2 linked regions of the Telluria mixta genome follow. The protein of the gene in region 2 binds, or shares a complex with, the protein of the main gene of each other region. Links are inferred from orthologs where the notes say so. Each region holds a gene or a part of one and is shown on either strand. Other genes may lie near its edges. The genes, in order: tldD and pmbA.

Region 1 (15,052 bases), 2.2 Mb from region 2 along the record:
CTGGCGCAGCGGCTGGTCCTCGCTGTACTGCATATATGGCGTAAAGCCTTCGGCGCCGGCCTGCGCGGCGACGAATTCCGCGCGGATCGCGTCCGTCTCGCGCTCGAAGGCGTCGAGCCACGGGAAGTCCTGGCGGTCGAAGAACGTGATGGGCGCGAGACCCTGGAAGTGGAACAGCGCGGGTTGCGGCTCGTAGCGGCGTTTGCGGCCCAGCATGATGGCTAGCGATTCCGTGAAACGCTGCACGCGCTCGCCTTGCAGGTCGCGCAGGTGCGGCGCCATGTGGTCGTCGAGGAAGCGGCCGAAATCGGTGTCGTATTGTTCGCGGTACGCCAGCGCCTCCTGCACGGCCGGGCGCAGTTCGGGCGGCAGTTGCTGCAGCGGCGGCGCCACCGCGGCGACGGCGCCATGCGCGCGCGCGGCCGCGTGGCGCTTGCCCTGGCGCGTGAGCAGGCCGGCACGCAGGATCAGCGCGACGAGGTCGGTCGGTTCCAGCACGAGCGCGCCCCGGATCGCCTCTTCCTCGCGCGCCTCGTCGCGCTGGGCCATGCAGACGACGGCGAGGTTGATCCACTGCTGCTTGTCGCGTCCGTCGGCCGCGACGAGGCGCTCGAGCAGCGCCCGCGCCTCCGGCAGCGCGCCGGACCGGTAATGCAGTTGCGCCATGCCGAGCAGCGCCGGACCGTGCGTCGGCACCTGTTCGAGGATGCGCTGCCACAGCTGCGCCGCGAGGCGCGGATTGGCGCCTTTCAGCGCCGCCTGGGCCGCGCGTTCCCAGGCTGCGATTTCACCTTCGTTGGAAGCCATGCCGCTCCTTCAAGTATGTACGTGTACATACCGATTCTGGAGTGGTCGCTTCCGGTTGGCAAGAACTTATTGATGCCCTTTATGCGTCGTCGCGCAACCGGCGTGCGCGCACGCTGGCGGCGAGGTTTTCCAGCACGGCGATGCTCGTCTCCCAGTCGATGCAGCCGTCGGTGACGGACTGGCCGTACGTCAGTTCCTTCCCCGGCACGAGGTCCTGGCGGCCGCCGACGAGGTGCGATTCGACCATCACGCCGACGATGCGCGTATCGCCCGCCGCGATCTGGCTGCCGATGTCCGCGCACACGGGCACCTGGTTCTGCGGGTTCTTGCTGCTGTTGGCGTGCGACGCGTCGATCATCAGGCGGCTCGCGAGACCGTTGGCGGCGAGCTGCTTGCAGGCGTCCTCGACGCTGGCCGCGTCGTAGTTCGGTGCCTTGCCGCCGCGCAGGATGATGTGGCAGTCCTCGTTGCCCGCGGTCGACACGATCGCCGAGTGGCCACCCTTCGTCACGGACAGGAAGTGGTGCGGCTGCGAAGCGGCCTTGATCGCATCGGCCGCGATCTTGATGTTGCCGTCGGTGCCGTTCTTGAAGCCCACCGGGCACGACAGGCCGGACGCCAGCTCGCGGTGCACCTGCGATTCCGTCGTGCGGGCACCGATGGCGCCCCAGCTGATCAGGTCGGCAATGTACTGCGGGCTGATCACGTCGAGGAATTCGGTGCCCGCCGGCAGGCCCAGTTCATTGATGTCGCGCAGCAGTTCGCGTGCCATGCGCAGGCCGTCGTTGATGCGGAAGCTGTTGTCCATGTACGGGTCGTTGATCATGCCCTTCCAGCCGACCGTCGTGCGCGGCTTCTCGAAGTACACGCGCATGATCACTTCCAGCTCGCCGGCGAAGCGGTGGCGCTGCTCGACGAGGCGGCGGGCATATTCCATCGCGGCGTTCGGATCGTGGATCGAGCACGGGCCGATCACGACCATCAGGCGGTCGTCCTGGCCGTGCAGGATGCGATGCAGCGCCACGCGCGCCTGCGACGCGACCTGTTCCGCTTCCGGGGTCACCGGGAATTCGCGGATCAGGTGCGAGGGCGGCGTCAGTTCCTTCATTTCGCGGATGCGTAAGTCGTCGGTGCGAGGCATTGCTGTTCTCCGTTCTGATCTGTATGAAATTCTGGGTGCGTAAAAAAAAAGACCGCCAGCTCGGCGGTCTTTTGGATTTTTGTGTCGGACTCTGTTCTGTTGCTGCGTGAACCTGCCGCTACTCCACCGCCGTTGGGCTGGAATGGCTAAACCAAAAATAAAAGGTAAAGAAAACGGCGTGGCGCATGGAGAAGTTCCGAAGTAGTCGATTGACTATAACAACATTGCATCGACGTTGGCAAGACTTTATTTGGCCTGTGATCTGTCGGTTACGGTTGCCTATACAGGCGATCGGTTGCGTCAACCCGACACCTTTTTCCGCTGTACCGGAGACGCTTGAGAGATGTCAGTTGTCTGCCCGGACGAAATGCAAAAGTCATAAGGAGCCCCGGACGCATGCACACCGGGTCGTTTTCCCAAATCGCATTGGAGTCTGGACATGACTGAAACCCCGATATCCCGGACGATCCGACGCCTGTTCACAGGCGGGAGCGCCATCGGCCTCACGATCCTGGCGCTGCCGGCGCTGGCCCAGGAAGTGGCGCCCAAGCCGGTCCCGCGCGTCGAGATCACCGGCTCGAACATCCGCCGCTCCGAGGCGGAAACGGCATCGTCCGTCATCACCGTGAACCGCGCCGACATCGAGCGGTCCGGCAAGGCCACCGTGGCCGAGCTGCTGCAGACGCTGGCCGTCGACAACCAGGGCTCCGTGCCCACCACGTTCGGCAACGGCTTCGCCGCCGGCGCCTCGGGCATCTCGCTGCGCGGCCTGGGCGCGGCGTCCACGCTCGTGCTGCTGAACGGCCGCCGCATGGCCCCGTACGGCCTCGCCGACGACGGCCAGAAGCAGTTCACGGACCTGAACGTGATCCCGACGGATGCCGTCGAGCGCGTCGAGGTGCTGAAGGACGGCGCGTCGGCCATCTACGGTTCGGATGCCATCGCCGGCGTCGTCAACATCATCCTGCGCCGCGACTTCCAGGGCAATACGGTGCGCTTCTCGCGCGGTGCCAGCGACGACTGGGACGGCAAGCGCATGAACGTCGCCTTCACCAAGGGCATCGGCAGCCTCGACACCGACCGCTACAATGTCCTGTTCAGCATCGAGTACAAGAAGTTCGACGAGATCTGGTACCGCGACCGCGCGGACCGCGACTGGATCGGCCGCAACGACCTGCGCCGCTGGGGCTATTCGGCCGACCAGGCGCTCGGCGGTACCGGTGCCATCCTGCCCGGCACCGGCACGGCCGGCAATGCCATCAACGGCAACGTGCGCAATCCGGCCGACCCGACCAATTACTACAACCGCGGCAACCTGGCCGGCCCCGGCTTCACCCGCACCTTCCCCGGCGCGGCCTGCTCCAACTTCACCAGCCACCCGCAGGGCGATCCCGGCGGCGGCTGCCTGATCGACGCCTCGCTGCAGTACAACCAGATCGAGCCGAAGCAGGAAAACCTGAGCTTCTTCCTGCGCGGCACGATGCAGTTGAATCCGGCGCTCCAGCTGTACAGCGAATTCAACTGGTACACGAGCCAGACGGACACCGCCACGACGCCCTCCTCCGTCAGCGCCTCGGTGGGCTTCCCCGGCGGGCCCGTGAACAATGCCGTCGTCCAGCTCGGCGCGAACCATCCGGACAACCCGTATTTCGGCACGGCCGCGCGGATCCGCTACCTGGCCGCCGACGTCGGCCCGCGCGTCTCGAACATCGACTCGAACTTCCTGCGCTGGCTCGGCGGCGCCAGGGGCACGAACTACGGCTGGGACTGGGACTCCTCCCTGCTGTTCTCGCACAACCACGTCAACAACAATCAGAACGGCTTCCTGCAGCGCGACGTCGCCTTCGCCCTGCTCAATCCCACCCCCGCCAACATCGCGGCGGCGGCGGTGAACAGCCCGGCCTATGCGGCGCTGCCGCTGGGCACCTTCTGGCGCATCGCCGAGAACGCGGGCCTGAATTCGCCGGCGGTGTACGCCGCGCTGTCGCCGACCATCGGCAACAGGGCCAACACGAAGATCGGCCAGATCGACTTCAAGGCCACGCGCGAATTCGGCGGTATTCCCTACCTGGCCGGCAACCTGGGCCTGGCGCTGGGCACCGAATTCCGCCACGAGATGACGGAGCTGATGCCCACCACCGGTACGGAGCGGGGCAATGTCATCGGCCTGGGATACTCGGCCTATTCCGGTGCCCGCAACGTGTTCGCGCTGTACGGCGAGGGCCTCGCGCCGCTGCCGTTCAACGTGGAAGCGTCGGCGGCCCTGCGCTACGACCACTTCACCGACGTCGGCAGTTCGTACACGCCGAAGTTCGGCCTGAAGTGGACGCCGGTGCGCGAATTCGCGCTGCGCGGCACGTTCGCGCGGGGCTTTCGCGCGCCGAGTCCGGCCGAGAACGGCGTCGGCGGCCTCGCCGCCTTCTCGACCGCGGCCGACCCGGCGCGCTGCGCACTGGGCGTGACGAACGCCTGCAACCCGGCATCGGTGGCGCTGATCACGTCGCCCAACCCGAACCTGTCGCCGGAACGGTCGAAGAGCTACACGCTGGGCGTCATCTGGGATCCGCTGCCGCGCACGAGCATCTCCGTGGACTATTGGAAGATCAAGCGCAAGAACGAGATCAACCAGGAACAGGTCGACGCCGCCATCGCCGCCGGCAGCGTGGCACGCGACCCGGGCAGCGTGAGCGGCATCCCGGGCGACCCGGGCCAGATCACGGCCGTGCTGACCCGCTACGTCAACTCCGCCCAGAGCAAGGTGCGCGGCCTCGACGTGGATGCGCGCTACAACCACCGCCTGCCGGACGCGTGGGGCAATGCCACGTTCGACGTGAAGTACACGCACATCTTCGAATGGCTGCGCACCGAACAGGACGGCACGTCGCGCGAATTCGCCGGCACGCACGGCAACTGCGACGTGACGAACTGCACGGGCACGCCGGCCGACCGCGTCAACATGCGCTTCGGCTGGGACCGCAACAACCTGCGCGTGTCGGCCAACGTGAACTACCGCGGCGTGCTGGAAAACCGCTTCTTCCGGGGCGACCCGAGCGGTTGCGCCGTGACCTTCGCCAACGGTGCCGACGCGCCGAACGGTTGCGAGCTGGCGTCGTTCACGACGGTCGACCTGGTGGTGCGCTGGAAGCCGCAGCAGCGGTGGGAAGTGTTCGGCTCGGTCCAGAACCTGTTCGACAAGATCGCGCCGCTCGACCCGCTGACCTATGGCGCGCAGGCGTACAACCCGCTCGATTACGAAGGTGCGCGCGGTCGCTATTTCACGCTGGGGGCGAGATACTCGTTCTAAGACGCGGCCAAGGAACGTCGCCCCGGCGAAGGCCGGGGCCCAATTTACTTAGTCACCTGGCCCTTCACCGGGCATGGTGTCGGCCATCAGCCGCAGCTCTTCCGGCGTCAGCTCCTCCGGCTTCTTGCCCTCGAGGCCATCGAAGTCGGTGGGCTGCTGCGCTTCTTGCTGCGCCTCCTGCTGTGCTGGTGGCTGGCCCGGCGGTGCTGAAGGCGCCGCTTCCGGCTGCTGTGCGTTGGTCTGCGGGGACTGTGCTTGATCGTTGGCCATGTTGTGCTCCTTGCGACGATGGATCGGTTAGAGCCAGTGTGTCACAAGGGCGGCTCCGATGGCGTCCGCATCGGCGCGATCCGATCGAGCCTGATCCAGCCGCTGGCCTCGCGGCCCGTGCGCGGATTGCGGTACGCGACATCCGCGTACTCGCCATACGTGTGCAGGACGGTCAGCACGTCGCCCGGAATCACGAACAGCTGCGGGAGCTTGCACTCGTCCAGCGGCGCCGTGTGGAACCAGGCGCGGCCGGTGCCGCTGATGACACGTACCGCTTGCGCGGACTCGACCGGGATCCAGCGCGATGCGGCCGTGAGCTGGGCGGCTTCGCAGCGCGTGAGTACGTTGGTGAGTTCCTTCATGCGGTCCTGCATCCACACGAACTCGTGCACCTGTCCCGTGCCCTCCTGCGCCAGCTGGACGACCAGTTTGTCGCCGGCGCGGCGCGCCCCGAAGCCCGTCAGGCAATCGCCGAACGGCTGCGACATCGTCGCCTCATCGCCCGGCCCGATCTGCAGCAGGGTGAAGCGGTGCCGGCACTGCGGATCGGGCAACAGGGCATCGACGAGCACGTAGTCGGCATCGTCCTGCACGGACAGCTTGACAAGGCCCGCGGCGCCGTCGACCTGCCCAAGCGATGCGCCGCGCAAGCGGATGTCGGAGCGGCCGGCGCCGTCGATGGCTTGCGTTTCGACCGGTCCAGAGCGCGTGGCGACATGCGTGTGCTCGTCGGCCGCGGCGCACCACGGGTGCATCGAGACCACACACGCAACGATGGCGGCCCGGAAGAACAAACGCCCGCGCGGGGCGGGCGTCATGGCGGCGAAGGCGGTTGCCATCGCGATGCGGCGAGCCGTCAGGCCGTTCCGCCGACGGTCACGCCGTCGATGCGCAGCGTCGGCTGGCCCACGCCCACCGGGACGCTCTGGCCTTCCTTGCCGCACACGCCCACGCCCGAGTCCAGGCGCATGTCGTTGCCGATCATGGAGATGCGGTTCATCGTGTCCGGGCCGTTGCCGATCAAGGTCGCGCCCTTCACCGGGTACGTCACTTTACCGTCCTCGATCATGTAGGCTTCGCTGGCCGAGAACACGAATTTGCCGTTCGTGATGTCGACCTGGCCGCCGCCGAAGTTCACCGCATACAGGCCGTTCTTGACCGAGGCCAGGATCTCGGCCGGGTCCTTGTCGCCGGCCAGCATGTACGTGTTCGTCATGCGCGGCATCGGCAGGTGGGCGAACGACTCGCGACGCGCATTGCCCGTCACCGGCATCTTCATCAGGCGCGCGTTCATCGTGTCCTGGATATAGCCCTTCAGAATGCCGTCTTCGATCAGCGTGGTGCACTGGGTCGGGTTGCCCTCGTCGTCCATGTTCAGCGAACCGCGGCGGTCCTGCAAGGTGCCGTCGTCGACGACGGTCACGCCCTTCGCGGCGACGCGCTGGCCGATCATGCCCGCGTACGCGGACGAGCCCTTGCGGTTGAAGTCGCCTTCGAGGCCGTGGCCGACCGCTTCGTGCAGCAGCACGCCGGGCCAGCCCGGGCCGAGCACGATGGTCATCGGACCGGCCGGCGCGGGACGCGCTTCCAGGTTCACGAGGGCCGACTGCACGGCTTCGCTGGCGTATTTTTCCAGCAGCTCGTCGCTGAAGTAGGCGTAATCGTAACGCCCGCCGCCGCCCGACGAGCCCATCTCGCGCCGGCCGTTCTGCTCGGCGATGACGGTGACGGACACGCGCACGAGCGGACGGATGTCGGCCGCCAGCACGCCATCGCTGCGCACGACGAGCACGACGTCGTACTCGCCGGCCAGGCCGGCCATCACCTGCACGACGCGCGGATCTTTTGCACGCGCGATCTTTTCGACACGCTCCAGCAGCGCGACTTTCGCGGTGGCGTCGAGCGAGGCCAGCGGGTCATGCGGCAGGTACAGCGAGCGGCCGCCGGACGGCTGGACGTTCGCCGCGACCTTCACGCGGCCGGCGCCCGCGCGCGCGATCGTGCGCGTCGCCGCGGCGGCGTCCAGCAGGGCGGCCTGCGAGATTTCATCGGAGTAAGCGAAGGCGGTCCTGTCGCCCGACACGGCGCGTACGCCGACGCCCTGGTCGATCGAAAAGCTGCCGCTCTTGACGATGCCCTCTTCCAGGCTCCAACCTTCGCTCTTGGTGAACTGGAAATACAGGTCGGCATAGTCGACCTTGTGCGTGAACATGGTCCCCAGCGTCGTGATCAGCTTGCCTTCGTCGAGGCCGAATGGCGTCAACAGGACGTCGCGCGCGACAGCGAGGGAGGAGAGATTCGGTTCGAATGGAGTCATTGCGTCAGGTCTTTCTGATAGGGATGGGGCATTGTGCCATACCTTAAAGTTTGCGGTGTTTCAGCGCCGGCAAACTCTCGCGCACCTTCGCGATGTATTCCGGATCGATCTCGCCGCTGACGACGCCCTCGCCTTCCGGCAACACATCCTTCACTTCGCCCCACGGGTCGATCAGCATGCTGTGGCCGAACGTGCGGCGCCGGTTCGGGTGCTCGCCGCCCTGGGCCGAGGCCAGCACATAGCACTGGTTCTCGATGGCGCGGGCGCGCAGCAGCACTTCCCAGTGCGCGAGACCCGTCGTGTGCGTGAACGCGGCCGGCACGATGATCAGCGCGCAATCGCCCATCGCCCGGAACAGTTCCGGGAAGCGCAGGTCGTAGCAGATCGCCAGGCCGACCTTGCCGAACGGCGCCTCGAAGCTGCCGACCGTCTCGCCCGGTACGATGGTGCGCGCTTCGTCGTACGACTCGCTGCCCTTGTTAAAACCGAACAAGTGGATCTTGTCGTAGCGGCCGACGTGCTGCCCGGCCGGATCGTAGACGAGCGTCGTGTTCAGCACGCGGCCCGCATCGCCCGACACGAGCGGCAAGGTGCCGCCGATGAGCCAGATGCCGTGCTCGCGCGCCTGTCCTGCCAGGAAATCCTGGATGGGGCCGTGGCCCGGCTCTTCCGCGTGGGCGACCTTGTCCGTGTCCGTCATGCCCATGATGGGCCAGTATTCCGGCAACGTGACCAGTTGCGCGCCGCGGGCGGCGGCGTCCGCGATCAGGCGGCGCGCGGTGGCAATGTTTTCTTCCACGACAGGGGTGGACACCATCTGTACGGCAGCAACTGTGGTCTTCATTTGGCTCCCTTCTTGTCCTTGTTGCGGTCCTGCGCGGCCGCGTTCGCGGCGGCGGCGGCCACGGCGGGCGAATTGTCCAGCTTGACGATGTGCGGCGACTTCCACGGTCCCGTCACCTGCATGTGATACGTGAGCGCCTTCATGACGGGCGCGCGCAGGAACAGCTGGGCCAGGAAACTGCCGAGGCCGATCACGGGGTTCACCGCGAGGCCGTACACGAGCGAGCTGGTGCCGAGGTTGAATTCCGGGATCACGACGACGTGCAGGTTCGTCGATTCGTTGGCGATGTCGGCCGTGCCATCCATCAGCACCGTCGCCGCCACACCGTGCATCTTGAGATTATCCGTGCGCACGACGCCGCGCGTGATCATCGCGTTGGCCGTGATGCCGTCGAAGGCGAGGCCTTCCGAGAACACGTCGTGGAAATCGAGCTTCAGCATGCGCGGCAGCATCTGCAGGCTCAGCACGCCCAGCAGTTTCGCGGCGCCCGGGTCCTGCTTGAGGAATTGGCCATCCTCGACGTTCATCTGGATCTGGCCCGACAGGCTCGGGATGTCGAGCGAGTACGGCAGGCCGGCCCAGGAGATGTCGCCGGACAGCGAACCCTTGCCGTGGCGCAGTGTCTCCGGGAAGCCGAGGCGGTCCAGCAGGCGGCCGGCGTCGCTGATGTCGAGCGCGAAATTGAGCGCCGTATTGCTCTTGCCGTCGCGCATGAGCCAGCGGCCGTTCGCCTTCAGCTGGCCGTCCGGATTCGTCAGCGCCAGTTTCTCGATACGCCACTCGCGCCCGGCCAGCGCCTGCGCATTGCTGGCCACCAGTTCCAGGCGGCCGAACTGCTTGTTGAACAGCTCGAAGCGGTCGGCCACGATGTCGAGGGCCGGGATGCTGGCGCTGGCGCCCTTGTTCGATTCGAGCAGGTCCTTGACTTCGTTCGCGGACGATTCCGGGATCACGAGCGATGCCAGGCGCGCCGTCACCTTGCCCAGGCCCTGGCCCGATTCGGCCCACGTCACGTAACCGACCACCTGGCGCGAATCGATGCTGGCCTGCCACGTATTGTTCTGGTGCGTGGCGCCGACGACGACGTCGCGCAGCGCCCGCTCGCCAATGACCAGTTCGCCGGCACGCGCGGCCACGATATCCGGCACCACGTACTGGGCCATGCCGCCGCCGCTATCGGCAGACGCGGCAGACGGAGCAGGCACGGCCTCGCCCGGCCCGGCGATGTCGGCCGCCGCCGCGAGCCAGCGGTCGACGTTCAGCGCCTTCATGTTCACGTTGATCATCATGCCGCTGTCGGGCTCGGGCGCCGGCACGTTGACGCCGATGCCGCCCCGTTTGACGATCCACGGGCCGTGCGGCTGGCGCTCGCGCACGTATTTCGCAGCCGCGATATTGCCCAGCAGGATGCGGATGTCGTCGTGGCCGACGCCGTCCGCCCCCGTCGGCTGGCCCGTCAGGACGAAGTGCAGCGGCAGCGCGTCCGGCGCGGGCTTGTTCAGCGGCGCGGGCAGCTCGATGCCGAGGCCGGCCAGATTGGTATCGAGGATGATCTGGGTTTGGCGGTCCTTCACCGTGACGGTGCCGCCGAAACGCGCGCCGCCGGACAGTTTATTGCCCAGGCGCTGCAGCGCCGGCAGGGACCGCGTCTGGCGCATGCCCTCGGCCGTGGCGCTGCCGGCCATGCGGATCTGGATGCTGCCGTCGCGCTGGGTGCCGCCGGACAATTGCAGCGGTCCGCCCAGGAAGCTGGCGCCCACACCGTTCAGGTTCACGCCGTGTTCGGAAAACTCGATGCGGCCCAGCGCGGCCTCGATCGGCGGCAGGTCGGGGAACAGCACGACCTCGTTGTTCTGCAGCTGCAGCGCGCCCTGCACCTTCGCATCGTGCAGGTTCGCGAGCGGCAGGTGCAGTTTCAGGCCCAGCTTCGCCGGGCCGGTTCCCTTGGTGTCCTCGGTGAAATGGCCGATCCATTCGAGCACGGGGCTCGCCGCCACGTAGTGCAGGAAGTCTGGCAGCGGGCCGGCGGCCGTGCCGTCGATGTCGAGCATCATCTCGTGGATGCCCAGCTCGGGGATCACGGCCCGCACGTTCGACAGCGCGATGCCCTGCGTGCGCGCCGTGTCGGCGTGGATGTCCATGCGCGCGCGGTCGAACACAATGGACCCGTTGATGTTTTCCAGCAGCGGCCACAGCGGCGTCTTGCCGTCGGTCGCCTTGTGGCCCGGGGCATACTCGAGCTTGCCGTCCTCGATGCGGCCGCCGACGCGGAACTCGCCCTTGGCGCGCTGGACGGCATTCTCGGCGTGGAACGGGAACTGGGCCAGGTCGCCGCGCAGGCGCAGGCGCGTGTCGTGCAGCATGCCGCTCTGCAGCGCGCCCGTCAGCCATTCGCGCAGGCCCTCCGGCGTCGCGAGCGGCAGCCAGCGGCCGATGCTGGCGATCTCGAAATTGTCGACGGTACCCGTGAAGTCGGCATTGCCCGGCCCCTGGCCGGCTTTCAACGGCAGCACGTGGCGGCCCGTCAAGGTCGCCTTCAGCGCGCCCTGGGCCAGGTTCAGGCTGTCGACGTCGACGGCCAGTTGCTCGTCCGCCAGGTGCGTCCAGCGTGCGTGCAGGGCGAACTGGTCGAACGGCATTTCCGGATCGGCAAACCAGGCCGGCAGCGCCAGCACGAGCTTGTCGGAATCGATGTCGACGCTGCCGCCATGGTCGCTCGCGTCGATGCGGCCCGACAGATTCCTGAAGCCCGGCAGCGCCGGCCGTGCGGCCTGGGCCGGCTGGCCATCGGCCGCGGCCAGCTCGGCGCGTGCCGCCAGCGGATTCATGCCGAGGTTCTCGACGTCGCCGCGCACGCGGTAGCCGGTGATGTGCGGGAAGCGGCCCTGCCACTCGATGTCGGCGTCGTTGATGCGGCCGCGCGGCGCCAGTTCCGTCAGCAGCTGGCGATGCGCGGGCGCGATGGGCAGTTGCACGGCCAGCGCGGCCAGCGCGCCCACGTCCAGTTGTTCGGCGCGCACTTCGAAGCGCTCGGGCTGGGTGCGCGTGGCCGGGCGCCACGACTCGTTCAGGGTGGCCGGCGGCAGCACGACGCCGCCTTCCGTGACGACCGAGAAATCCTCCAGGCCGATCGTGTGGCCCAGCGCGCCGAAGGTCGGCTTGCCATCGTCCACGTTCGGCGCGATGGTCTCGCTGGCCGACAGCCGGCCCGATACGCGCGACAGCGCCAGCGGCGGCGTGTCCGGGCCGAGGCGCGCGCTGACGCCGGCCAGCGCCAGGTCGGCCGTGAACCCGGCCAGGCGCGCGTGGTCGAAGTCGAGCCAGGCGCGCACGGAGCCGCGGCCCTCTTGCAGGGTGAACGGGTAATCGATGTACTGCTTCCAGGCGGCCAGATCCGTATTGCGCAGGTCGGCATACACCTGGCCTTTCCACCGCCTTGCATCGGACGGCTTGGCGCCGAACGGCGGGTGCGAGAAGCGCGCGCGCAGGTCGAGCGGGTCGCCGGCGCCCGGCGGCGGCGCGGCCTTCAGGGCAAAGCGGTGCGCCGTCCAGCGGTTCTGCAGCACGAGGGTCACGTCCGACAGCGCGAGCGTGGGCGCGCCGCGCAGCTCGTCCGTCCACGACAAACGGCCTTCGCGGATCACGACCTCGTGCTGGCGCAGCAGCCAGTCGGCGCCGCCGCCCTCTCCCTTCTTGTTCGGTTCGATGCGTACGCCGGCCACGGCGATGACGCCATCAAGCCCGCGCCGCACGTCCAGTTCCGGCCGGTTGATTTCCAGCGCCTCGAACCGGGGTTCGGCCGCCATCACCGACCACCACGACACGGTGGCGGACACGGACGGCAGCGCCAGCAGCTGGCGTCCTTCGCGGTCGTGCAGGCGCAGGTCGCCGAGATAGAGATTCGGCCGCAGGCCGCGCCACGACGCGTAGACGCGGGCGATGGTCACCTGGTTGCCCAGCGCGCGGCTGGCGGCACGTTCGATGTCCGGTTTGTAGTAATCGATGTTCGGCAGGACCGCGTAGCGCAGCACCAGGAATATCGCCATGAAGGCGAAATAGACGAGCAGGACGGCCTTGATCGTGAAGCCGAGCACGTGATGCGACGCGAGGTTCGCATAGCGGTAGCAGGCACGCGCGCGGGCCCAGCGCTCCACCAGCGGCACGTGCTCATGCGCGTGCGTCTGGAGATGCGCCTGCTCGTGCGCGTCATGTTCGCGCTGCGCCTGCGGTTCCGGGTTGTGCATCAAAAGGCTCAAAGGCTCGCCGAGTATTAATAATCTGTAAATAAGAGAGCGCTTGCAACATCCGCGGCGTCTACCTTACCATCGTGCTGACCCAGGGCAGCATGGCGGGCAATTTTACCCCATAGCAAGCGTCCCGAAACGCACAACTCGTCTGGAAATCGCCCTATGCTTCAAGCTTCCCCGCAGTCTCTGGCGCAGATGTCGCGCTTTTACCAACGCTGGCTCGGCGCCGATCCGGCCCGTGCCGGGCGCGTCGATACCCTGTCCGCATTATCGCTGGCCTCCCTCGATTTCGGCGCAGCGCTGAAGACCGAGGCCGCCTTGGGTCCGAACGGCACAGTCCTGCCGACAACCCGGGCGATGCGCCGCCTGCGCAACCTGCTCATCTGCACCATCATCCGGCGCGACCTCGACGGCCAGGCCGACCTCGACGAAGTCGTCACGGCGATGAGCCGCTTCGCCGATTTCGCCGTCCAGACCCACCTGGCCGAGCTGATGGCGGAAATGACCGCGCTGCACGGCGAACCGGTCGGCGCCGATTCCGGACGCCCCCAGCAGATGATGGTGCTGGCGATGGGCAAGCACGGCGGCGGCGAACTGAACGTCTCGTCGGATATCGACCTCATCTTCGTCTACCCCGAGGACGGCGACACGAACGCCGGGCCCGGCCAGAAATCGCTGTCCAATCACGAATTTTTCGGGCGCCTCGGCCGCAAGCTGATCGCCGCGCTGTCCGAAATCACCGAAGACGGTTTTACGTTCCGCGTAGACATGGCGCTGCGTCCAAACGGCAAGTCGGGCCCGCTCGTGGCGAGCCTGAACATGGTCGAGGACTACCTGATCGTACAGGGGCGCGAATGGGAACGTTATGCCTGGGTCAAGGCGCGCGCGGTCACCGGCGACCCGGCCGACATCGCGGCGCTCGACGCCATCGTGCGGCCGTTCGTGTTCCGGCGCTATCTCGACTTCGGCGTGATCGACGCGATCCGCACGATGCACGCCCAGATCCGCGCCGAGGTCAACCGCCAGGAGCGCCTGCATCCGGAGCGCAACCAGAACGTCAAGCTGGGCCGCGGCGGCATCCGCGAAATCGAATTCCTGGCGCAGGTGTTCCAGCTGATCCGCGGCGGCCGCGATCCGGCGCTGCGCGAGCGCTCCACGCGCAAGACCTTGCGACTGCTGGCCGAGCGCGAACTGCTGGCCGCCGACACGGTCGAGCAATTGCTTGAAGCTTATACATTCCTGCGCAACCTGGAGCACCGCCTGCAATACCTGGAGGATGCCCAGACGCACACGATGCCCGTCGCGCCCGAAGACCGGAACACGGTCGCGCGCATGATGGGCATGGCCGACGAGGCCGAGCTGCTGGCCCGGCTCGACGCGTGGCGCGTCTTCGTCGCCGCCCAGTTCGACGCGATCTTCGCGGACAAGGCGGCCGGCACCGAGCCGGTCGACCCGGATGCGCTGCTGACCGATCCGGACAACCGCGACGCCATCGCCGACCGCCTCGCGAGCCTGGGCTTCGACGATCCGCAGGCCGGCGCGAACCGTCTCGTCGCCACGTGGCAGGCGCCCCGGCTGCAGACGTTGCCGGAAGCGAGCCGCCACCGCCTCGTCGCCCTCGTCAACACGGCGCTGACGCAGATCCCGGACGTCGTCGCGCAAGCGGGTGCCGGCAGCCACGCGGCCACCCTGGGCCGCCTGCTCGATTTCTTCGAAGCCATTGCGCGCCGCTCCGCGTATCTGTCGCTGCTGACGGAATATCCTCACACACTGGAGCGGGTGCTCCGCATGATCAACGCGTCCGGCTGGGCCGCGACCTTCCTGACCCAGCACCCGATCCTGCTGGACGAGCTGCTGGACGACCGCGGCAACGCCGCCGAAGATCTGCCTTCGCTGGCGACGAGCCTCGCGGCCCAGCTCGACGAAGCCACGGGGGACACGGAGCGCCAGCTCGACATCCTGCGCGAAGCCCACCACGCCCAGATGTTCCGCCTGCTGGCGCTGGATCTCGCGGGAGAACTGTCCGTCGAACGCCTGGCCGACCACCTGTCCGCGCTGGCCGACCTGATCGTGTGCGAGGTCGTGCGCCGCGCCTGGCGCACCATCGCGTCGCGTCACGTGG
Region 2 (15,027 bases):
GCGGCGCCGGCCGCGAACAGTTCGATGCGGATGCGCTCCTTCGGCATACCCGCTTCCTGCAACGCGGCGGACACGCCGTGCATCATGTCTTCCGGACCGCAGATGAACGCGTAGTCGACGTCTTCCACGCGCAGCCAGCGCTGGAACAGCTGGCGGCATTTGTCCTGCGTGATGCGGCCGTTGAACAGCTCGATGTCCTGCTGCTCGCGGCTCATCACGTAGACGAGGTTCAGGCGTTCCAGGTACTGGTCCTTCAGCTCGGCCAGCTCGTCGCGGAAGATCACGGACGACGACGCGCGGTTCCCGTACAACACGGTGAAGCGGCTGTGCGGCTCGGCGATGAGGGTCGTCTTGACGATGGAGAGGATCGGCGTGATGCCGCTGCCGGCCGCGAAGGCCAGGTAATGGCGGCGGCTGTCCGGCTCCAGCGGCAGGTTGAAGCGGCCTTCCGGCGGCATTACGTCAAGTGTGACGCCGGGCCGGATGCACTCGTTGGCCCAGGTCGAGAACAGCCCGCCCTGCACGCGCTTGATGGCGACGCGCAGCTTGTCGTCCTGCACGGCCGAGCAGATGGAGTAGGAGCGGCGCACGTCCTCGCCGTCGATCATCGCGCGCAACGTGAGGTGCTGGCCCTGGCGATACTGGAACGCGTCGCGCAAGTTGGGCGGCACATCGAAGGTGACGGCGATGGCGTCGCGCGTCTCGTGCTTCACGTTCGCCACGGTCAATGGGTAGAACTTGCTCATGTGGGCCTCAATGGCATTTGAAATAGTCGAACGGCTCGCGGCAATCCAGGCATTGATACAGCGCCTTGCACGGGGTCGAGCCGAACTGGCTGGTGAGACGCGTGTGCATCGATCCGCAATGCGGGCAGGCCACGTCAGGCTGCTGGATCGCGTGGCGCTTCACGCCGCGCGTCAACGCGCTGATGTCGACCACCTGCTGCACCGGCGGCGCGATGCCGTAGCCCTTCAGCGCGGCCTTGCCGGCGTCGCTCATCCAGTCCGTCGTCCACGCGGGCGATAATCGGGTGACGATGCGCAGACTGTCCACGCCGCGTGCGCGCAAGGCCTTGTCGATGTCTTCGGCGATGACTTCCATCGCGGGGCAGCCGGAATACGTCGGGGTGATCGTGACGACGCATGCGCCGTCGTCGTCCACCGCCACATCGCGCACGATGCCCAGGTCCACGACGGAGATCACGGGAATCTCCGGATCCGGGACCTCGCCCAGCCAGGACCACACCCGGTCGGCCGTGATCGGTGACGCGGCCGCGGTCATCACCATTCCACGCCCGGGTAGGCGCGCTGCAGGAACTGCATCTCGGCGAGGATGTAGCCGAGGCGCTCGGTATGCCGGCCCTGCTTGCCGCCACGCTGGACGTACGCATCCACGGGCGGCATCGTCAGCGTCGCTTCGTCCAGCACCTCGGCCACGTGGGCCAGGAATGCATCGCGCAGCGGTTCCGCAGCCGGCGCGACGCCCTGCGCGACCATGGCCAGGTCGACGTCGTCGTAGAGGAACATCTCGCCGGCGTAGGTCCACAGCTCGTCGAGCGCGTCCTGCATCTTGCGGTGGCTGACGTCCGTGCCGTCGCCCAGGCGGACGACGAGGTCGCCGCTGCGGCGCAGGTGGTACGTCACCTCCTTGATCGATTTTTCCGCGATCTCCGCGATGCGGCGGTCGCTGGACGACAAAAGGCCACGCATCAGGAAGTAATGCCATGTATCGAACAGGAACTGGCGCATCAAGGTCTGCGCGTAGTCGCCGTTCGGCTGCTCGACGAGCAGGCAGTTGCGGAAGTCGCGCGTGTCGCGCAGGTACGCGAGGCGGTCCTCGTCGCGGCCGTGGCCTTCGATCTCGCCGGCGTACGTGAGCCACATCCGCGTCTGGCCCAGCAGGTCGAGGGCGACGTTGGTCAGCGCCATGTCTTCTTCCAGCGCCGGGCCCTTGCCGCACAGCTGCGACAACTGCTGCGACAGGATCAGCGCATTATCGCCCTGGCGTAAAAGATATTCGAACTTGTTGGCGTCCACGGCCGCCTCACAGGTTCTTGACGTCTTCCGGCATCGGGAAGAACGTGGGGTGGCGATAGACCTTGCTGTTCGACGGCTCGAACAGGGCATCCTTGTCGGCCGGGCTGGACGCGACGATGTCGGCGGCTTTCACCACCCAGATCGACACGCCTTCGTTGCGGCGCGTGTAGACGTCGCGCGCATTGTTGATCGCCATCTCCGCATCCGGCGCGTGCAGGCTGCCCACGTGCTTGTGGGCGAGGCCGTGCTGGCTGCGGATGAAGACTTCCCACAGGGGCCATTCTTTGCTCATTCTTGTCTCCTTATGCGGCCGCTTTTTTTGCGGCCTGCTTGTCGGCATGCGCGACGAGCGCGTCGCGGAACCATGCCCCATCCTCGTACGCCTGCACGCGGGTCCGCAGCCGGTCCTTGTTGCACGGGCCGTTCCCTTTCAGGACGTTATAAAACTCTTCCCAGTCGATCTCGCCGAAGTCGTAATGACCGCGTTCCTCGTTCCATTTGAGGTCCGGATCGGGAATCGTGAGACCGAGGAATTCGGCCTGGGGCACGGTCTGGTCGACCATGCGCTGGCGCAGCTCGTCGTTCGAGAACAGCTTGATGCGCCACTGCGTCGATTGGGCGCTGTTGACGGATTCGGCATCGGAGGGGCCGAACATCATCAGCGACGGCCACCACCAGCGGTTGAGGGCATCCTGCGCCATCGCCTTCTGCTCGGGCGAGCCCTGGGCCAGCTTCATCATGATGTCGTAGCCCTGGCGCGCGTGGAACGACTCTTCCTTGCAGACGCGGATCATCGCCCGTGCATACGGACCGTACGAGCAGCGGCACAGCGGGATCTGGTTGATGATGGCCGAGCCGTCCACCAGCCAGCCGATGGCGCCGATGTCGGCCCACGTGAGCGTCGGGTAATTGAAGATGCTCGAGTACTTGGCCTTGCCCGTGTGCAGGGCGGCCAGCAGCTCGTCGCGCGACACGCCCAGCGTCTCCGCGGCGCTGTACAGGTACAGGCCGTGGCCGGCCTCGTCCTGGATCTTGGCCAGCAGGATAGCCTTGCGCTTCAGCGTGGGCGCGCGCGTCACCCAATTACCCTCCGGCAGCTGGCCGACGATCTCGGAATGCGCGTGCTGGGAAATCTGGCGGATCAAGGTCTTGCGGTACGCCTCGGGCATCCAGTCCTTGGCTTCGATCTTCACGCCGGCGTCGATGCGCGCCTGGAATGCCTGCTCTTCCCCGCTCATGTCGGCGCGGGTCTGGACCTGTTTCAGGCCGGTTTCCACCATCTGGGCATACATGATCAGTCTCCGATTGTGCTCTGTCTCAAACCATAATACGATACAAGAATAGCGATGTATAGCGAAATTTTGAATCATATTGAGACCGGGTAAAATCGCCGCCATGACCCAGCCCAGCAGCCAACAGTGGATCAACCACTTCCTCGAGACCGACCCGCCGCGTTCCAAATCCCTCGTGATGACGATCTTCGGCGACGCCATCGCGCCGCACGGCGGCCGCCTGTGGCTGGGCAGCCTGATCGAGCTGGTGGCGCCGCTCGGCGTCACGGACCGGCTCGTGCGCACGAGCGTGTTCCGTCTCGTGCAGGAAGGCTGGCTGGTCGCGAACCGTGAAGGCCGGCGCAGCAGTTATGCGCTGCAGCCCGACGCCGCGCCCCGCTTCGCGCGCGCCAACCGCCGCATCTACGCGCCGCCCGGTGTCGACTGGGACGGCCGCTGGACCCTGCTGCTGGCGCCCAACGGCAGCATCGACAGTGCCTTGCGCGCGGCCGTGCGCAAGGAGCTCGAATGGGAAGGGTTTGCGATGCTGGCGCCCGGCCTGCTGGCGCATCCGGCGGCGGACCCGGACGGCGTGGCCGAGGTGCTGCGGCGCGTGGACGGCGGCGGCAGGATCTTCGTGTGCGCCGCGACGGAACTGCCGGGTGTCGGCGCGCGTCCGCTGGCCGAACTGGTGCGCGAAGGGTGGGACTTGTCCGCCGTCGTGGCCGGCTACCGCCGCTTCATCGAGGCATTCACGCCGCTGCTCGACCTGCTCCGCGCCGAACCGGCGCCGGATCCGCAGCAGGCCTTCGTCGTGCGCACCCTGCTGATCCATGCGTACCGCCGCGTCCAGCTGCACGATCCGATGCTGCCGCTCGCGCTGCTGCCGCAGCCGTGGCCGGGGTCGGAGGCCTATGCGCTCGCGCAGGCGATCTACCGCCTGGTGTGGGCACCGGCCGAGCGGCATCTGATGGACGTGCTGCGGCGCGAAGATGCGGCAGCGCAGGAGGCGGATGCGGGACTGGCCGAGCGGTTCGGCGGACTGGGCTGATCAGCAATCCAATGCGAACTGCGCCGCCGCCATCGGATGACGGATGCGGTCCAGCGCCAGTTCCAGGTCGAGCCCGGGCCAGTACAGGCATTCCCCGCCCCATTGCTGGATATGGCACAGCTGCGCCACGGTGGCGTGCTCGAACCAGGGGAACAGCGCGAACGGCACGTACAGCTCTTCGTCGCGGCAGCGCAGCCAGAAGCCGCGCCGGTCGATGCTCGTGATTTCCGGACGCGCCACACGGATAGTCATCATGTTCCCTCCCCCTCGATGAGGCCAAGCGGGAACAGTAGCAAACCATTCGGCATCATCCTTTAAGCGGTATCATGCCGCCTCACACCCAACAACAACAGGACGCACCATGTCTATCAAGATCAGCACCCAGTTCGACGCTGGCGCCATCGAGGTCGTGAACGCCACGAGCGCCAACGCCATCGACCTGAACATCCGCAAGGACTCCCACGCCGACATCACCCAGTGGTTCTACTTCCGCCTGCAGGGCGCGCAGGCGCAGCCGTGCACGATCCGCCTGCTCAACGCCGGCAAGTCCGCGTATCCGAAGGGCTGGGAAGACTATCACGCGATGGCCAGCTACGACCGCGTGAACTGGTTCCGCGTGCCGACCGGCTTCGACGGCCAGGTGCTCACCATCGAGCACACGCCCGCCATGGACAGTGTCTATTACGCCTATTTCGAACCGTATTCATGGGAACGGCACCTGGAGCTGCTCGACCGCGCCCAGCTGTCCGAACACGTGCGCATGCTGGACCTCGGCTCGACCGTCGACGGCCGCGACCTGAACCTGCTCGTCATCGGCGACGAGGCGGCGAACAAGAAGAAGGTGTGGGTCATCGCGCGCCAGCACCCGGGCGAGACGATGGCCGAGTGGTTCGTCGAAGGCATGCTCGACGCCCTGCTCGACCCGGCCCACCCGTTCGGCCGCCAGTTGCTGAAAGAGACCGTGTTCTATGTCGTGCCGAACATGAACCCGGACGGGTCCGTGCGCGGCAACCTGCGCACGAACGCGGCCGGCGCCAACCTGAACCGCGAGTGGCTGAATCCGTCGCTGGAACGCAGCCCGGAAGTCTTCCTGGTCCGCAAGAAGATGGAAGAGACGGGCGTCGACCTGTTCCTCGACGTGCATGGCGACGAGGGCCTGCCCTACGTCTTCATCGCCGGCAGCGATGCCCTGCCGACCTTCTCGGCGGAACAGGCCGCCGCGCAGAAGGCATTCTCGGACGCCTTCATGATCGCCAGCCCGGACTTCCAGGATGTCCACGGCTACCCGAAGGAGCCGTACACGGACGAGGTGCTGACGATGGGTTCGCCGTACGTGACGCACGCATTCGGCTGCCTGTCGCTGACCCTGGAACTGCCGTTCAAGGACAACGCCAACGACCCGGATCCGCAGGTCGGCTGGGACGGCGCCCGCAGCGCGCGCCTCGGCGCCGCGGTGCTGCAGCCGGTGCTGCAGGCCGTGCGCCGGCTGGGGAAGTAACGCTTACAGGAAGGTGAACACCTGTTCCTGCGTGAGACGCGATTTCGGCAGAGACGCGTTGAAATCGCTGTCGGCGTGGTAGCCGAAGCTCAGCAGGACGAGGCTGGACAGGCCCTGTTCGTGCAGGCCCAGCTCAGCGTCCAGCGCGGCCGGGTCGAGGCCTTCCATCGGGGTCGTGTCCACGCCCAGCGTGCTCGCTGCCAGCATGGCGTTGCCCAGCGCGATATAGGCCTGCTTCTCGAACCACTGCGGCAGGTCCTTCAGCGTGTAGCGGTGCAGGTTGACGTAGCCCTGGCGGCCCTTGGCCTGGCCCGCCTTCGCGGCATCGTCCTTGAAGCGGCCATCACGCTGTTCCTGCTCGAGCAGGCGCTCCAGGTGGCCGCCTTCGGCGTCGACGCGCGTGCAGAACAGGATCACGTGCGACGCATTCAGGATCTTCGCTTCGTTGTAGCTGTACGGACCCTGCACGCCCTTGGCCAGGCGCGCCTTCGCTTCCGGCGTGCTGGCGACGATGAAGTGCCAGGGCTGCGAGTTCACCGACGACGGGCTGTTGCGCAGCACTTCGTAGATCTGCTGCATCGTCTCTTCGGGGACACGGCGGGTCGGGTCATAGGCCTTGGCGGTGTAGCGCTTGCGGGCGGCGGCAAGAATGTCCATCGGGTTCCTTTCAAAAATGCGTATCTGCACATTATTGCAGGAACCCGAATAACGCGTGCGAGCGCGCGTCAGACGGTCATGATGGGCGTATCGAACACGAGGCCGCTGCCGATCAGCTGCACGCTCAGGTCCACGTTTTCCTTGCTCTCGCTGATGGCGGCGAGCACCTCGGCGTTGGTGGCGGCCTTGCGGTCCAGGACGCCCGTCCAGAAGTCCAGGCCTGCCTGTTCCGGCGCGCGGTGCAGGATGTGCTCGTAATACTTGCCCACGAGGTCGCGGTTGGACAGACCGGTACCATACAGCTGTCTGTACTCCGCCGACTTGATGAAGGCGTCGGCGATCGTCGCCAGCGTTGCGCCCCCCGCATCGATCTGGTGCGTCCAGTAATCCAGCCCCGCCTCGTCCGGCTTGCGGTCGAGCGCCGCCTGGTACATGCGGAAGATCCGGCCGCCCGTGTCGTCCGGGGTGATGAGCGCCACGTCCTTGTCGGTGAAATACACGCGCTCGACGTTCTTCAGGGTGTCGCTGCCGCCCGTGCCCTTCTGGTCCGCGATCGTCCACCCGTCGTCCGTGCGCTCGATCCGGTAGTTGGCGTAGGCACCCTTGTAGATGACGGCGTCGAAACCGGCGCCGCCGTCGATCACGTCGCTGCCCGCATCGGCGCCGATGCGGTCGTCGCCGCCGCCGGCGCGGATGATATCGCTGCCCGCGAAGCCTTGCAGGAGATCCTTGCTGGCGCTGCCGACGATGGTGTCGGAGCCGGCCAGCAGCGCCGCGTAGATCTGGGTGTCGGTGGTGGCCTTGAGGACCGTGGCCACGAATTGCCCGGCATCGATGGTCAGGTCCGTCCCCTGGAACACGGGGAGGCCGGAGTAGCCTGTCTGGGTCAGGAGTACGGAGGTCGCGGTGCCGCTCACCTCGCCGGCCGGTCCGATCGCGAAGTTACCCTGGATGCTCAGTTGCTGGAGCCCGTTTTCCAGCGTGACGCTGCCGGACGCGGTCGAGATGAGTTTCCATTGCACGGCCGTGCTGCCGATCAGGTCGAGATACGGGCCGAAAGCCTGGAATGTTGCCATGACGTCTCCCTTGAAACCGAAAGTCGTCAATGTAACATATAGTCAATATGGTTTTTGCAATAGATTGTCGCGAACTGTCGAGAAATGTGAAATCAGTTGCCCGCGATGACCATTTTCTCGATCAGGATCGAGCCGGTCGACTTGTTCCCGCGCGTCAGCACGTCGTTGCCGATGCCGACGATCGCCTGGAACATGTCCTTCATATTGCCCGCGATGGTGATTTCCTCGACCGGGTACTGGATCACGCCGTTCTCGACCCAGTAGCCGGACGCGCCGCGCGAGTAATCGCCCGTGACGTAGTTCGTGCCCTGTCCCATCAGTTCCGTGACGAGCAGGCCGGTGCCCATCTTGCGCAGCATGCCCTCGAAATCGTCGGCGATCTTCGTGTCCTTGGAGATGATTTCCAGGTTGTGCGAGCCGCCCGCGTTGCCCGTCGTCTGCATGCCCAGCTTGCGGGCCGAATACGACGACAAGAAATAGCCCTGCAGCACGCCGTCGCTGACGACCTTGCGACGCTGGGTGCGCACGCCCTCTTCGTCGAACGGGGCCGAGCCCACGCCGCCGATCAGGTGCGGGTCTTCGACGATCTGGATGTGCGACGGGAAGATGCTGCTGCCCAGCGAATCGAGCAGGAAGCTCGATTTACGGTACAGGGCGCCGCCCGAGGTTGCCTGGACGAACGCGCCCAGCAGGCCGGCGGCCAGCGGCGCCTCGAACAGCACGGGGCACGTGCGGGTGTCGAGCTTGCGCGCGTTCAGGCGCGCGAGGGCGCGTTCGGCGGCGTAGCGGCCGATCTTTTCCGGATCGCCCAGTTTCTTGGGATCGCGCGCCGACGAATACCAGTCGTCGCGCTGCATGTTGGCGCCCTTGCCCGCGATCGGTGCGACGGACAGCGTGTGGCGCGAGAACGGATAGCCGGCGCAGAAGCCGAGCGAGTTGGCCGCCACGAAGTGCGACTGCTGCACGTAGACGCTCGCGCCCTCGCTGTTGGTGACGCGCTTGTCGACGGCGAACGCGGCCGCCTCGCAGCGCTGGGCAATGACCACGGCGTCCTCGGCGCTGATGTCCCATGGGTAACACAGGCGCAGGTCGCGCGGGTTGGTTTCCAGCAGGTCGGCATCCGGCAGGCCGGCGGCCGGGTCCTCGGCCGTGAAGCGGGCGATGTTGTACGCCGCCTCGACGGTGGCGCGCAGCGAATCGCGCGAGAAGTCGGACGTACTGGCATGGCCGCGACGCTTGCCGCTGTAGACGGTCACGCCGATGCCCTTGTCCTTGTTCTGCTCGATGGTCTCGATCTGGCCCTTGCGGACCGTCACCGCCAGCCCGCTACCCTCGCTGATCTCGACCGACGCATCGCTGGCGCCCGTTTCTTTTGCAATGGCAAGCACGTCCTGTGCAAGCTGCTTGAGCTGATCCTGGGTATGGGTGAAGACGGAGTCGGTCATGTGCGTTTTTCGTAGCGAGCCCTAAAACAGTTATCATAGCAGCCGTTTACTGTTTTTACCGGCCGGCCGTGCGCCAGACCGAATCTAGATCATCATGCCAAATGCCAACCGCGGCTCCGTCGGCTTCCGCTCCGACGAGTTCGACCAGGAATACGACCGGCCTTCCAAGTCCGAACTCAAGCGCCAGAGTAACGAGCTGCAGAAGCTCGGCGAACAGCTCATCGAGGCGCCGCGCGATCGCGTGAAGCGCGTCCCGATGCCGGACGAAGTCCGCGACGCCATCCTCATGTGCCAGACCATCACCAACCACGAAGGCCGGCGCCGCCAGCTGCAGTTCGTGGGCAAGTTGATGCGCTCGCTCGACGAGGAAGAGGTCGCCGTCATCCAGCGCACCATCGAAAGCTGGAAAGGCACCTCCAAGGCCGAAGCGGCCGCGCTGCACGCACTGGAGCGCCGCCGCGACAAGCTGCTGGCCGACGACAAGGCCCTCACCCAGCTGCTGGAAGAACACCCGGACCTGGACGTGCAGCACCTGCGCACCCTGATCCGCAATGCGCGCAAGGAACAGGCGGAGAACAAGCCGCCCAAGGCCTACCGCGAAATCTTCCAGATCCTGAAGGACCTGGCCAAGGCGCCGAAAGCTGCCGCCGATGAGGGCGACGTCGAGGAAGACGAAGACGATGAGTCTGGACAATAAAGTCGAAGAGCTGGTCGTCGGTCTGGTGTCGGTCTCGGACCGCGCCAGCGGCGGCGTCTACGAGGACAAGGGCATTCCCGCGCTGCGCGAGTGGCTGGAAGCCGCGCTCGTGACGCCGTTCCGCGTCGAGACGCGCCTGATCCCGGACGACCGCGCCAGCATCGAGCAGACGCTCGTCGAGCTGGTCGACACGGTTCGCTGCCACCTCGTCCTGACGACGGGCGGCACGGGCCCTGCCCGGCGCGACGTCACGCCGGAAGCAACCGTCGCCGTGGGCACGAAGGAGATGCCCGGCTTCGGCGAGCAGATGCGCCAGATCAGCCTGCACTTCGTGCCGACCGCGATCCTGTCGCGCCAGACGGCCGTGATCCGCGAAACCACGGACCACGCCGCGCTGATCATGAACCTGCCGGGCCAGCCGAAGTCGATCAAGGAAACGCTGGAAGGTTTGAAGGGTGCGGACGGCAATAGCATCGTCGGCGGCATCTTCGCAGCCGTCCCGTACTGCATCGACCTGATCGGCGGCCCATACGCCGAAACCGACCCGGCCGTCTGCAAGGCCTTCCGGCCGAAATCGGCGCAACGACACAAGGACACCGCATGAGCGACCTGCTCGAACACATCCAGATCGAGACCAACGACAACCCGGACATCGCCATCATCTGGATGCACGGCCTGGGTGCGGACGGCAACGACTTTGTGCCGATGGTGCGCGAACTGGATCTGACCGGCCTGCCCGGCATCCGCTTCATCTTCCCGCACGCGAACACGATGCCGGTGACCATCAACAATGGCTACGTGATGCGTTCCTGGTACGACATCACGGGCCTGGAGCTCGGACGGCGCGAGGATGAGAACGGCCTGCGCGCCTCGCAGAAGGACATCGAAGCCTTCATCGAGCGCGAGAAGGCACGCGGCATTCCCGCATCGCGCATCATCCTGGCCGGCTTCTCGCAGGGCTGCGCGATGACCATCCAGACGGGCCTGCGCCATCCGGAACCGCTGGCCGGCCTGCTGTGCCTGTCCGGCTACGTGCCGCTGTCGGCCAACGTGGCGACCGAACGCACCGACGCCAGCAAGTCCACGCCGATCTTCATGGCGCACGGCCGCTACGACAACGTGGTGCCGTTCAACCGCGCGGAAGCGTCGCGCGACCTGCTCGTCTCGCTGGGCTACCAGCTCGAATGGCACGAATACGCAATGCAGCACACGCTGTGCCTGGAAGAAGTCCAGCACATCTCCGCGTGGCTGAAGAAAGTACTGGGCTGAATCATGGCAAAGAAAGAGGAACTCGACGACGAGACGCTGGCGCTGATTCACTGGTGCATCGAGGTCGAACATCACCTCGTCGCCGGCGGCGCCACGCAGAAGCAGGCGCAGGAACACATCGAGGAACAGGTCGAGTGGTTCACCGACATGTTCTACGAAGGCCTCACGCCGGAACAGGCCGCGAAGGAAGCGCTGGCGTAAGCGAGCTTACTCGGGCCGGCAGCGCGGCGAATTGGCGGCAGCCCATTCCGCGGCCGTCCTGAGCGACGCTTCCACCGGCTCGCCATTCGGAGCGGGCTGCATGGGCGCGATGCCGCCCCGGAAGACCGGGCCGTCGACCAGCGCGGAGCGCGCCTGCGTCAACACGAACAGCGCGCCGTCCGGCAGTGTGTACGTCATGTTTGCCGTCGACATCCCGGCCGACGTTTGCCCGAACGTCCGCACCCTTGTCTCCCCCATCAACGCGACGAGCAGCATCTCGCCGGCGCTTGCCGTACGGGCGCCGACCAGCACGGCCAGCGGACCCGTCGCGAAGGAGACGAACGGATTCACGTGGCCGGGCGCATCGCGGCCGGCCTTCGATTCGAGATAGCCGCGGTGTACCAGCGGAATCGCGTTGCCGTCGCGCTCCACCCAGCGAGCCTTGTTCGCGTCGCCGAACAGCGGGTACATCGCGATGAGCGGCGGCCAGCCGTTGCCGCCCGTCTGTTCACTCAGGTCGACGACGAGGGCGCAGGCCGCACGGCTACCGTGAAGCGCAGCCGCCTCGTCGTACACGCCTTGCACGTAGGCCGACATGGCCTCGGGCGCGGAGGTGGTGATGGGCGGAGGCACGAAGCGCAACACCGTGCCGCGGGTCGTCGCGACGAGCTGGAACATCGGCACACGCGGCCCGGCCGGCGCGGCGCCGGTGAACTGTCCCGGCGCCACGGGCGGCATCACGAAAGAGTGTTTGTCGGTGTCCAGCGTGGCGAGCAGGCCGTTGATGCGCGCATACAGGTCGGCCCGGTCGACGTCCTGCGCCTTGCCGTCGACGAACGCCAGCAAACGCCGCTTCGCCTGCGCATAGTCTTCCTGCCGCAGCGGATACATGCCCTTGCTCTCGACCAGTTCGATGGTCCGCGTGGTCACGTCGCGCGCCAGTGCCAGGGTCATGGTCTCCGCGGCGCTGGCGGCGCAGGCCGCGACAAACGACAGGGCGCAAACGGCCGCCCGCAACAGGTTGCGATTCATGGTGTCTCCTTGTTGGATGACGCGGCTACATGCCGCGGAACAGATATTGGAAGCGCTGGCTGACAGGGAGGCGCGCGGGATGCCCGCGCAGGTGCACCCAGAGGGCGCCATCTTCGGCGCGCGCGGCGCTCGCGATGCGGCGCACGGCGACCATGTAGCCGCGGTGGATCTGCCAGAACGCGTCCGGGTCGAGCGAATCGGTCAGCTCCTTCAGGCTCAGACGGATATGGGCTTCCAACCCGTCCGTCACCACGCGCGTGTACTTGGCATCGGCGCAGAAATACACGACGTCGGCCAGGTCGATGAAGTGGATCGTGTTGCCGACCGTGGCCTGCAACCAGGCCGGCGCTTTGGGCGTGGGCTGCAACCGGGACACGAGATGTGTGAGGTCCGGCGGCGGTGACGCGAGGCGCGCGCGCACGCGCTCGACCGCGCGCGCGACGCGTTCCAGCGCGATCGGCTTGACCACATAATCCACGGCCCCTTCGTCGAACGCGGCCAGCGCATGTTCGCCGTAGGCCGTCACGAACACGACGTGGGTCCGTGCGCCGAACACACGCGCCACTTCCAGGCCGTCCAGGCCCGGCATGCGGATGTCGAGGAAGGCCACGTCCGGCATCCATTCACGGCCCTGGCGCAGCGCCTCGATGCCGTCCTGCGCGGCCGCGATCTGCGCCTCGGGCCACAACCGTTCGAGGGCCTCGACGAGTTCCGCGCGCAGCAGCGGTTCGTCGTCGGCAACGAGGATGCGGGGGGCCGTCATGCCGCCAGCTCCACGCTTGCCGCCGCGGGCAGCGTCAGCACCGCTTCCGTCAGGCCGCCGTCGCCACGGCGCAGGACGAAGCCGGCGCGCATGCCATACAGTGCTTGCAGGCGCTGGCGCAGGTTGCGCAGGCCGACGCCGCTGCCCAGCGTCGCCTCTCCGATCCCCGCGCCGTCGTCGGCGACGACGATGGTCAGCACGTCGCCGTCGCGCACAGCCGTCACGGCGATACGCACGGTGCCCGGCTTCGGCTCGAGGCCGTGGCGCACGGCGTTCTCGACGAGCGTCATCAGGAGCAGCGGCGGCATGGAGACGGCCGCCAGCGCGGGCGGGCAATCGAGCCGGTATTGCAGGCGCTCGCCGAAGCGGATCGCCATCAGCGCCAGATAGTGGCCGGCCAGTTCGAATTCGCGGCCGAGGGTCGACGCCTGGCTGCGCATGTCCGGCAGCGCGCTATGCAGGTAGGCGATCAGGTGTTCGAGCATCTCGACGGCGCGCGGCGGCTGGTGCCGTGCCAGGTAGCGCGTGTTGGCGAGCGTGTTGTACAGGAAGTGCGGTTCGACCTGCGCCTGCAGCGCTTTCAGTTCGGCCGCGAGCGCCGCGTTGCGCAGGTCGGCCAGTTGCTGCGCGTGGGCGCGGGTGCGGGCGAACCACAAGGGCAGGCCGAGGACGGTCACGTTCACGCCCAAGACGCAGGCCAGCAGTTGCTGGTCGGGCAGCGCGTGGACGTCCCATGCCGCGAGCACGCCTTGATATGCCGGCAGCACGGCCCACGCGGCGGCGCCGGTCGCGAACAACAGCAACACCGTGGCGCCGGTCCAGCCGAGCCGGCGCGCGGTCAGCAGCAACGACGCGCAAGCGACGAAACCGGGCACCACGATCGCAACGAACAGGGCGAACAAGGCATGGCGCTGGAGGAGCAGCGTGCCGCCCGCGACGAGCGCCAGGCACAGGAGGCTGAGCAGCCCCTGGCGCCATGAGCAGCCGTACAGGCGGCGGATGGCGCGGGCGCAGTCGTCGTCGGTCATCGATTCGCTCAGAGGGTCGGCGCGGTCGGGATGGCGGCATCCGGCGGCATCCGGTCGACCGGGACCTCGCGGCCGACGGTCTCGAACGCGACCGGCTCCATCCACACCTGGCCCGTGCCGCCGCCGATGGCGCCGAACACGATCAGCGCCGCGTTGTCCGGAACATCCAGCACGATGCTGCGCTCCTGCCAGCCGGTAGTGCCCTTGACCGGCTGGCTCTTGGTGTTATAAAAGGCGATCGACTTGCCTTCATGCGTATCGACACGCATCCACAATCCCGCCCAGTCGCTCATCGCCTCGGTACGCAGGCGCGCGCGGAACCGCACGCGCTGGCCGAGGTAGCGCTGCGCCTGGACAGGTTGGACCAGGGCTGCCCACGCCTTGGGATCGTTCGTCTTACTGCGCAAGAACTTGGCCCCGCGCCCTTCCGGCGACGTATCGACGCCGGCCGTGAACTTGTCGGGATTCGCACCGGTCACGTGCCAGCTCGGCGGCAACGGCGCGGGCGTCGCGGCCAGCGCGAGGACGGTGGTGGCGGCCGCCGCAGCGGCGAGGATGTAATGGGGTTTCATCGGCTTGTCTTTCACGCGTGGTTGGGAGCCATCACTATGCCGTCGGCGCGATCGGCGCGCGGGGCCATGCGACGGACGGCCGCCGCGCCGCGACGGGCGCGGCTTGACGCCGACGAGCTAGTCGGGCAGCGGCGCTGCACTCGACGCCGGCGCTTCCGTGCGCGCCGTGTTCATCACCATGGCGAGGAAGGTGTAGTAGCCGTTCACGCCCATCAGGTCGACGACGCCCTGCTCGCCGAACAGCGCGAGCGCGTCGTCGTAGACGCGGTCCGACACGCGCTTGTGGCGGTGCAGTTCAATGCAGAAGTCGTAGACTACCGCTTCGTCGACGAGCAGCGCGGCCGGCCGCTCGCGCCGCGCGATGGCCTGGACAACGTCCGGCGGAACGCCCACCTGCTGCGCGATCGGCGCGTGGATCGCCCACTCGACCT

The links.
Region 1: the proteins of pmbA (region 2) and tldD are in contact, whole or in part, in a solved structure (PDB 5NJ9), measured with the Escherichia coli proteins. The link is inferred for Telluria mixta from one-to-one orthologs.

What each region holds. Positions count from the first base shown.
Region 1 is NZ_CP119520.1:546,446-561,497, forward strand. The notes cover bases 5,610-8,438. They hold tldD (metalloprotease TldD), read right to left. Parts: upstream 7,840-8,438; coding sequence 6,379-7,839; downstream 5,610-6,378. Other genes in these bases: P0M04_RS02455 (hypothetical protein), read right to left, coding at 5,610-6,361; P0M04_RS02465 (carbon-nitrogen hydrolase family protein), read right to left, coding at 7,883-8,438. Also shown: P0M04_RS02435 (aspartyl/asparaginyl beta-hydroxylase domain-containing protein), read right to left, coding at 1-807; 3-deoxy-7-phosphoheptulonate synthase AroG, read right to left, coding at 887-1,948; P0M04_RS02445 (TonB-dependent receptor), read left to right, coding at 2,388-5,252; P0M04_RS02450 (hypothetical protein), read right to left, coding at 5,301-5,522; more of P0M04_RS02455, read right to left, coding at 5,564-5,609; more of P0M04_RS02465, read right to left, coding at 8,439-8,683; P0M04_RS02470 (YhdP family protein), read right to left, coding at 8,680-12,927; glnE (bifunctional [glutamate--ammonia ligase]-adenylyl-L-tyrosine phosphorylase/[glutamate--ammonia-ligase] adenylyltransferase), read left to right, coding at 13,093-15,052. UniProt on the Escherichia coli protein: Metalloprotease involved in CcdA degradation. Suppresses the inhibitory activity of the carbon storage regulator (CsrA).
Region 2 is NZ_CP119520.1:2,771,676-2,786,702, reverse strand. Bases 6,859-9,662 are described here. They hold pmbA (metalloprotease PmbA), read right to left. Parts: upstream 9,035-9,662; coding sequence 7,682-9,034; downstream 6,859-7,681. Other genes in these bases: yjgA (ribosome biogenesis factor YjgA), read left to right, coding at 9,129-9,662; P0M04_RS12405 (DUF4214 domain-containing protein), read right to left, coding at 6,859-7,589. Outside these bases: 1,2-phenylacetyl-CoA epoxidase subunit PaaE, read right to left, coding at 1-746; 1,2-phenylacetyl-CoA epoxidase subunit PaaD, read right to left, coding at 754-1,281; 1,2-phenylacetyl-CoA epoxidase subunit PaaC, read right to left, coding at 1,281-2,036; 1,2-phenylacetyl-CoA epoxidase subunit PaaB, read right to left, coding at 2,044-2,328; 1,2-phenylacetyl-CoA epoxidase subunit PaaA, read right to left, coding at 2,339-3,328; phenylacetic acid degradation operon negative regulatory protein PaaX, read left to right, coding at 3,432-4,358; P0M04_RS12420 (DUF2442 domain-containing protein), read right to left, coding at 4,359-4,613; P0M04_RS12415 (M14 family metallopeptidase), read left to right, coding at 4,720-5,856; nfsB (oxygen-insensitive NAD(P)H nitroreductase), read right to left, coding at 5,860-6,513; more of P0M04_RS12405, read right to left, coding at 6,582-6,858; more of yjgA, read left to right, coding at 9,663-9,731; mog (molybdopterin adenylyltransferase), read left to right, coding at 9,715-10,335; P0M04_RS12385 (alpha/beta hydrolase), read left to right, coding at 10,332-11,000; P0M04_RS12380 (hypothetical protein), read left to right, coding at 11,004-11,201; P0M04_RS12375 (S41 family peptidase), read right to left, coding at 11,208-12,233; P0M04_RS12370 (LytR/AlgR family response regulator transcription factor), read right to left, coding at 12,259-12,996; and 3 more genes.